2 regions of the Streptomyces sp. NPDC057743 genome follow, and region 2 is predicted to be linked to the other one. Evidence: riboswitches for the same ligand, from Rfam matches in the RefSeq annotation. Region 2 holds a riboswitch; the other holds the start of a gene.

What was found. A riboswitch is a leader RNA that binds a small molecule or an ion and turns the genes downstream of it on or off. The one in region 2 is predicted to bind S-adenosylmethionine.
Region 1: it holds a riboswitch for S-adenosylmethionine, as region 2 does, so the genes downstream of both, ACFVFQ_RS03585 (aminotransferase class V-fold PLP-dependent enzyme) here and thrC (threonine synthase) in region 2, are expected to answer to the same signal.

Annotation. Positions count from the first base shown of each region.
Region 1 is NZ_JBHVJX010000002.1:346,985-350,719, forward strand. It holds gene ACFVFQ_RS03585 (aminotransferase class V-fold PLP-dependent enzyme) at 628-2,001, opposite strand; SAM riboswitch class IV at 2,205-2,322, opposite strand; gene trpD (anthranilate phosphoribosyltransferase) at 2,409-3,473, opposite strand; gene ACFVFQ_RS03595 (cytochrome bc complex cytochrome b subunit) at 3,615-3,735, opposite strand, start outside.
Region 2 is NZ_JBHVJX010000008.1:117,518-121,252, forward strand. It holds gene thrC (threonine synthase) at 1-1,122, opposite strand, end outside; SAM riboswitch class I at 1,140-1,297, opposite strand; gene ACFVFQ_RS11590 (glucosyl-3-phosphoglycerate synthase) at 1,473-2,432, shown strand; gene ACFVFQ_RS11595 (trehalose-6-phosphate synthase) at 2,482-3,735, shown strand, end outside.

The DNA.
Region 1 (3,735 bases), on a different contig from region 2:
CCACGTACTTGGCTTTCCCGCCGTGCGGGTTGCTGTCTTTGCGCCTGCGGCGCAAAGAGCGTTAGTCCGCTGCGCGGGGCTGTCGGCTGCGGTGACGGGCCTCCGGGGCCGGTATGCCAGACTGCTTCGCTTTACGTCTGGCATACCGGCCCCTCCGACCCGTCCCCTCCCGTTGGGTGGGTGGATAACTGGTGGGTGGGGGTTGGCCGTTGGGGTCCCCTGACGGCCGTCGCCCGGTCGCTGGGGCCGCCCGTCCTCCGTCGGTCACCACGCAGACTTACGCGCCCTTGTCCTCTGACGGTCACCACTCAGGCTCATGCGTCCCCCAATGGTCACCGCTCGGGCTCACACACCCACGCGCCCTCTGACGGCCACCACTCAACCCAGCGGCCCGAGTTGACCCACCGGGAGGAAGTTGCACCCACCGTCTTTTCCCACCCACCCACGGGAGGGGACGGGCCGGAGGGGTGGGGGGGCCGGACGTAAAGCGAAGCAGTCCCGGCCCCCCCCCCCCCCCGGCCCCCCCCCCACCCCGACAGCCCCGCGCAGCGGATACGCATTGCGCCGCAGGCGCAAAGACAGCAACCCGCGCGGCGGGAAAGCCAAGTACGTGGGAAGCCCACGGCGCTACGCGCCGACCGGCACACAACGACCGTCCTCCACGCGGTACTTCCACCGCGCCCCGTCGGCGACGAGCTCCCGGACCGCCCGCACGAAGCGGGCAATGTGCTCGTCCGGCGTCCCCGCCCCGAAGCTGACGCGGATCGCGTTCAGGGAGCGTTCGCCGGGGGCCGCCTCGGGGGCGCCGCACTCGCCGGGGTCCTGGGGGGCGCTGCCCAGCAGCGTGCGGACCAGGGGGTGCGCGCAGAACAGGCCGTCGCGGACGCCGATGCCGTACTCCGCGGAGAGCGCCGCGGCGAAGTGCGAGCTGTTCCAGCCGTCGACGACGAAGGAGAGGACGCCGACCCGCGGGGCGTCGTCGCCGAAGAGGGAGAGGATCCGGACTTCGGGGACGTCCGCCAGGCCCGCCCGGACCTGGGCGATCAGCTCCTGTTCGCGGGCGACCAGGCCCTCGAAACCGGCCTCGGTGAGCGCCCGGCAGGCGGAGGCGATGGCGTAGGCGCCGATGACGTTGGGGGAACCGGCCTCGTGCCGGGCGGCGGTGGTGTGCCACTCGACGTCCACCCCGCCGTCGGCGCGCCGGGTCACCTTCCGGCTGGCGCCCCCGCCGGCCAGGTACGGATCGGCGTCCTGGAGCCAGTCGGCGCGGCCGGCCAACACCCCGGCGCCGAACGGCGCGTAGAGCTTGTGGCCGGAGAACGCGACCCAGTCGACGTCGAGTTCGGCGAGGTTCACCGGGTGGTGCGGGGCGAGTTGGGCCGCGTCCAGCACGATCCGGGCGCCGTGGGCGTGCGCGGCGGCCGCCAACTCCCGTACCGGCCACAGCTCCCCGGTCACGTTCGAGGCGCCGGTGACGCACACCAGCGCGGGGCCGTAGGGCTCGCGGGCGGCCAGCGCCTTCTCCAGGGCGTCCACCGCCTGCCGCGGGGTGCGCGGCGCGTTGAGGTACGTCACGGCCAGGTCCGCGCGGCGCTCCCAGGGCAGCAGCGAGGCGTGGTGCTCGGTCTCGAAGACGAACACCCGGGTGCCCTGCGGCAGCGCGGCGGCCAGCAGGTTCAGCGAGTCGGTGGTGGAGCGGGTGAAGACGAGCTGGTCGTCGGGGCGGCAGCCGAGGAAGTCGGCGACCGTCTTGCGGCTGTTCTCGAAGAGGTCGGTGGAGAGTTGGGAGAGGTAGCCGGCGCCGCGGTGGACGCTGCCGTAGTACGGCGCGTAGCCGGCCACGTCGTCCCAGACCCGCTGGAGCGCGGGGGCGCTGGCGGCGTAGTCGAGCGCGGCGTAGTCGACCTCGCCGCCGGTCACCAGCGGGACGGTGACGTCCCGTCCCAGCACGGGCAGCGGGGCGCAGACGGCGCGGTCGGCGGCAGCGACGGAAACAGACATGGCGAACTCCCGTGAGAGGTAGGCGAGTTCACCGCGGTGAGGGGCGTCCTCGGGGCCCGAGAGGGGCGGGGAGGAGCGGCCGGGCACAACACCGCGGTGTGAAAGGAGAGCAGAGCTGAAGAGTGCGGGAACGGGGCCTGCGGCCCTAGCGCATTCGCTGCATCACGGGGAGGCTCCCTCGGGGACCAGGATCCCTGGCGAGGGATCCGCGCTTGCCGCAGACCTCGCTGCCTGCGGCCTGGTCATCACCCGGGGCACCCCGCCACGGAAGGAGGGTTGCCGGACAGCGGGCCGGGGCCTGTGTCGCTGTCACTCGTGACCTGGGCATGAATCTTGCCCGCGCGATCTTCGGTGCGCAAGTCCCGGTCCGCATTCCGGACCGGGACCTGCGTCACATCCGCCGGCCGTCAGGCGTTGCTGGCCGCCGCCCAGCGCTCCAGGGTGCGCTTGGCCGCCCCGGAGTCGAGGGACTCGGCCGCCCTGCCGAGGCCCTCCCGGATCCGCTCGGTCAACGGGGCGTCGGACGGCTCCAACGCGGCCAGCGCGGCCGCCGCGTTGAGCAACACGGCCTCCCGCACCGGGCCGGTCTCGCCGTCCAACAGCCGGCGGGCCACCTCCGCGTTGTACGACGCGTCCGCGCCGCGCAGCGCCGCCACCGGCACCAGGCCGATGCCGACGTCCCGGGGGTCGAACGGCTCCTCGCGGACCGTGCCGTCGCGCACGATCCACACCCGGGAGGTGGCGGTCGTGGTCAGCTCGTCCAACCCGTCGTCGCCGCGGAAGACCAGCGCGGAGGAGCCGCGCTCGGCGAGCACCCCGGCCAGGATCGGCGCCATCCGGGCGTCCGCGACGCCGGTTGCCTGGGCCTTGACCCGGGCGGGGTTGGTCAGCGGCCCCAGCACGTTGAAGGTCGTACGGATGCCCAACTGTCCGCGGGCGGCCGCCACATGGCGCAGCGCGGGGTGGAACTTGGCCGCGAAGCAGAAGGTGATGCCGGCCTCCTCGGCGACCTGAACGACCCGGCGCGGGCTCAGGTCCAGATTGACGCCCAGCTTCTCCAGCACGTCGGAGGCGCCGCTGGCCGAGGACGCGGCGCGGCTGCCGTGCTTGACGACCTTGGCGCCGGTGCCGGCGACCACGATCGCCGACATGGTGGAGATGTTGACGGTCTTCGCCCCGTCGCTGCCGGTGCCGACGATGTCGACGCTGGGGCCTGGCACGTCGATCAGGCTGGCGTGCGCGTACATCGTCCGCACCAGGCCGGAGATCTCCGCGACCGTCTCGCCCTTGGCGCGCAGCGCGACCGCGAAGCCGGCGATCTGCGCATCGGTGGCCTGGCCGCGCATGATCCGGTCCATGACCCAGGCGGTGTCGTCCGCGGTGAGGTCTTGGCCATCGAGGAGGGTGTTCAGGACGACCGGCCAGGAACGGTCCGCCACGCTGCCGCCGCCCGCCGGGGTCACAACGTTCATGGTCCACGCTCCTGGTTCGTCTCTTGCCGCTGTCGTCACCCTATCGACCTCCGCGCATGCCGAAGGGCCCCGTCCACAGGAATGGACGGGGCCCTCTGGGTGGCGTACTACCAGCGGTGCGCGCGCGGGCGCCCGCGGGGATCAGTGGTGGCCGTGGCCGCTGGTGATCTCCTTGTACTCCTCGACGGTCGGCTTGGCGATGACGTTGTCCTCGCCGTAGTAGCCCTTGGAGAGCTTGGCGCGCAGCTTCTGCGTGCGCTTG
Region 2 (3,735 bases):
CTTGGTCACGCCGACGGTCACCCCGCCCGCGGTCTCCGCGAAGATCCCCTCCGTACGGGCCAGCAGCTTGATGGCCTCCACGATCTGGGGGTCGGTGACGTCCTCGACGGCGCCGCCGGTGCGGCGCGCGATGTCCAGCACGTACGGGCCGTCGGCCGGGTTGCCGATCGCCAGCGACTTGGCGATGGTGTTCGGCTTCTGCGGCCGGACGACCTCGTGCCCGGCCTTGAAGGCCACCGACACCGGCGAGCAGCCCTCGGCCTGCGCGCCGAAGATCTTGTACGGCTTGTCCTCGACCAGGCCGAGGGCGATCAGCTCCTTCAACCCCTTGTCGATCTTGGTGAGCTGGGAGCCGGACGCGATCGGGATGACCAACTGGTCCGGCAGTTGCCAGCCCAACTGCTCGCAGATCTCGTACGCCAGGGTCTTGGAGCCCTCGCCGTAGTACGGGCGGAGGTTGACGTTGACGAAGCCCCAACCCTCGCCCAGCGGGTCGCCGATGAGCTCGGAGCAGAAGCGGTTGACGTCGTCGTAGTTGCCCTCGATGGCGACCAGGTCACCGCCGTAGACCGCGGCCATCACGACCTTGCCGGGCTCCAGGTCGTGCGGGATGAAGACGCAGGACTTCAGGCCCGCGCGGCGCGCCGCGGCGCCGACCGCGCCGGCCAGGTTGCCGGTCGAGGAGCAGGAGAGGGTGGTGAAGCCGAAGGCGCGGGCGGCCTCGACGGCGATCGCGACGACCCGGTCCTTGAAGGAGTGGGTCGGGTTGCCGGAGTCGTCCTTGACGTACAGGCCGCCGGTGACGCCCAGTTCGGCGGCGAGCCGGTCGGCCTTGACGAGCTTGGTGAAGCCGGGGTTGAGGTTGGGCTTGTCGGCCACGTCGGCGGGGACGGGCAGCAGGGGGGCGTAACGCCAGATGTTGGCGGGGCCGGACTCGATCCGCTTCCGCAGGCCCTCGGGGTCACCGGTCGGCAGGTCGTAGGCGATCTCCAGCGGGCCGAAACACTCCTGGCACGCGAAGATCGGGCCGAGCTGGAAGCGCTGTGCGCACTCGCGGCAGGAGAGCGCGACGGCGGGGCCGAGGGCAACAGCGGGGGTGGGTTCGGTTGCTTGCACAGCCATGGAGGCGAGGCCCTTTCTCCTCATCTTCCTCACGGCGCATTTCGCCGCGAGACGGATTTGGCACCTTCCCTAGCCGGGAGCCTCGCGCGCGCACTGTGCTGTCTTGCGGCGGAGACCGGCTGGAGGGTTGCCGGGGCTTCAACGGGCCGTATCCCTCTGCCCCTCTGGATGAGCGCTATGGCGCTGGGCGGAGCCCAGGCATTTGTTGCGCGGCGACCCCGACATGCGGGGCGCGTCCGCGTTGTTCAAGACTGTAACCGAAGGCACTGACCGTTGAGATAGTCGTCCGGTCCGCGAGATGGATCACATAACGGGCTCCCGTTCGGGGCCCACCGAGGAGAGTCGTAGACGTGCTGGAAGAAGTGGAGCGCTGGCTGGCCGAACGCTCCTGGTCCGCCGCGGACCGCCCGCTTGCGCGGCTGCTGGAGGCCAAGCACCAGACGGGCCAGACGGTCAGCGTGGTGCTGCCCGCGCTCGACGAGGAGGCGACGGTCGGCGCCATCGTCACCGCGATCCGCGCCGATCTGATGACCGGGGAGGTGCCGCTGGTCGACGAGCTGGTGGTGCTGGACTCGGGCTCCACCGACCGCACCGCCGAGGTCGCCGCGGAAGCCGGCGCCCGGGTCGTCCACCGGGACAGCGTGCTGCCCCGTATGCCCGCGCTGCCCGGCAAGGGTGAGGTGCTCTGGCGCTCGTTGATGGTGACCGGCGGCGACATCGTCTGCTTCGTCGACGCCGACCTGCGGGAGTTCTCCGCCACCTTCGTCTCGGGGATCGTCGGGCCGCTGCTGACCGACCCGGACGTCCAGTTCGTCAAGGCCATGTACGACCGGCCGTTGGAGACCGGGCAGGGCCCGGCGCCCGGCCAGGGCGGGCGGGTCACCGAGCTGGTCGCCCGGCCGCTGCTCAACCTCCACTGGCCCCAACTGGCCGGCTTCGTGCAGCCGCTGGGCGGGGAGTACGCGGCCCGGCGCTCGCTGCTGGAGCAGCTGCCGTTCCCGGTCGGCTACGGCGTGGAGCTGGGCCTGCTGGTGGACGCCCTGCACACCGTCGGGCTGGACGCCCTGGCCCAGGTGGACGTCGGGGTCCGCAAGCACCGCCACCAGGGCGGCCAGGCGCTCGGCCGGATGGCCGCCGCCATCTACCGCACCGCCCAACTCCGGCTGGCCCGCGGCCACTTGATCCGCCCCCGGCTGACCCAGTTCGACCGTGGGGAGCACGGCTTCGTGCCGCGGACGACCGCGGTGGACACCGAGGAGCGGCCGCCGATGGCCGAGATACCCGAATACGCGGAGCGGCGGGCCGCCTGAGAGGCGGCCCGTACGTTTGCGCGGTTCCCCGGCGGGTTAATGTCGCGACATGGTCTCCGAGACGGTCTCCGAGCGCAGTCCGGTCCAGCCAGGTGCTTCAGTCCTCGTCGCGTCCAACCGCGGGCCGGTGTCGTACGCCCTGGGAGCGGGCGGCGAACTGACCGCCAAGCGGGGCGGCGGGGGGCTGGTCTCCGGGCTCTCGGCCATTGGTCCTGAGACGGACGCGGTGTGGGTCTGTGCCGCGCTCGGGGACGGTGACCGGGAGGCGGTGCGGCGGACCGGCGGGCTGCTGGACGTCGCGGACACCGGCGGGCAGCGCGTGCGGATGCTCGACATCCCGGCCCAGGTGCACGCCGCGGCCTACAACGACGTCGCCAACTCCGTGCTGTGGTTCGTCCACCACATGCTGTACCAGACGTCGCTGGAGCCGGCGTTCGACGGGGACTTCCGCGACCAGTGGGCGGCGTACGAGGCGTACAACGCGGCGTTCGCCGACGCGCTCGCGGAGGGCGCGGGCCCCGGGGCCGCGGTGCTGGTGCAGGACTACCACCTGGCGCTGGTGCCGGGGATGCTGCGCCAGGCACGGCCGGACGTGCGGATCGCGCACTTCTCGCACACCCCGTGGGCGCCGCCGGAGTACTTCGCGATACTGCCCGACGACGTCCAACGGAAGCTGACGCTCGGCATCTTGGGCGCCGACCGCGCCAACTTCCTGACCGAGCGCTGGGCGCGGGCGTTCACCGCCTGCTGCGAGCGGGCGCTGGAGCCGGACTGCACCGCGCACTGGCCGCGGCACGAGACGCCGAGCGTGGTCGCGGTGCCGTCGGAAGGAGAGGCGCGCCGGACCCGGATCGGGGTCCACGGGCTGGGCGCGGACGCGGAGTTCCTGCGGGAGCGGTCGCGGCGGCCGGACGTCGAGGAGCGGATGGCGGCGCTGCGGGCGCAGATCGGCGGGGTCGACCGGAAGACGATCGTCCGGGTGGATCGGACGGAGCTGTCCAAGAACATCGTGCGCGGGCTGCTGGCCTACCGGCGGCTGCTGGCCGACCGGCCGGAGTGGCGGGAGCGGGTGGTGCACCTCGCGTTCGCCTACCCCTCGCGGCAGGACCTGGCCGTCTACCGCGACTACACCGCGCGGGTCGGCGCGCTCGCCGAGGAGATCAACGCGGAATACGGGACGGCCACCTGGCAGCCGGTGGTGCTGCACGTCAAGGACGACTTCGCACGGTCGCTGGCGGCGTACCGGCTGGCGGACGTGGCGCTGGTCAACCCGATCCGGGACGGGATGAACCTGGTCGCCAAG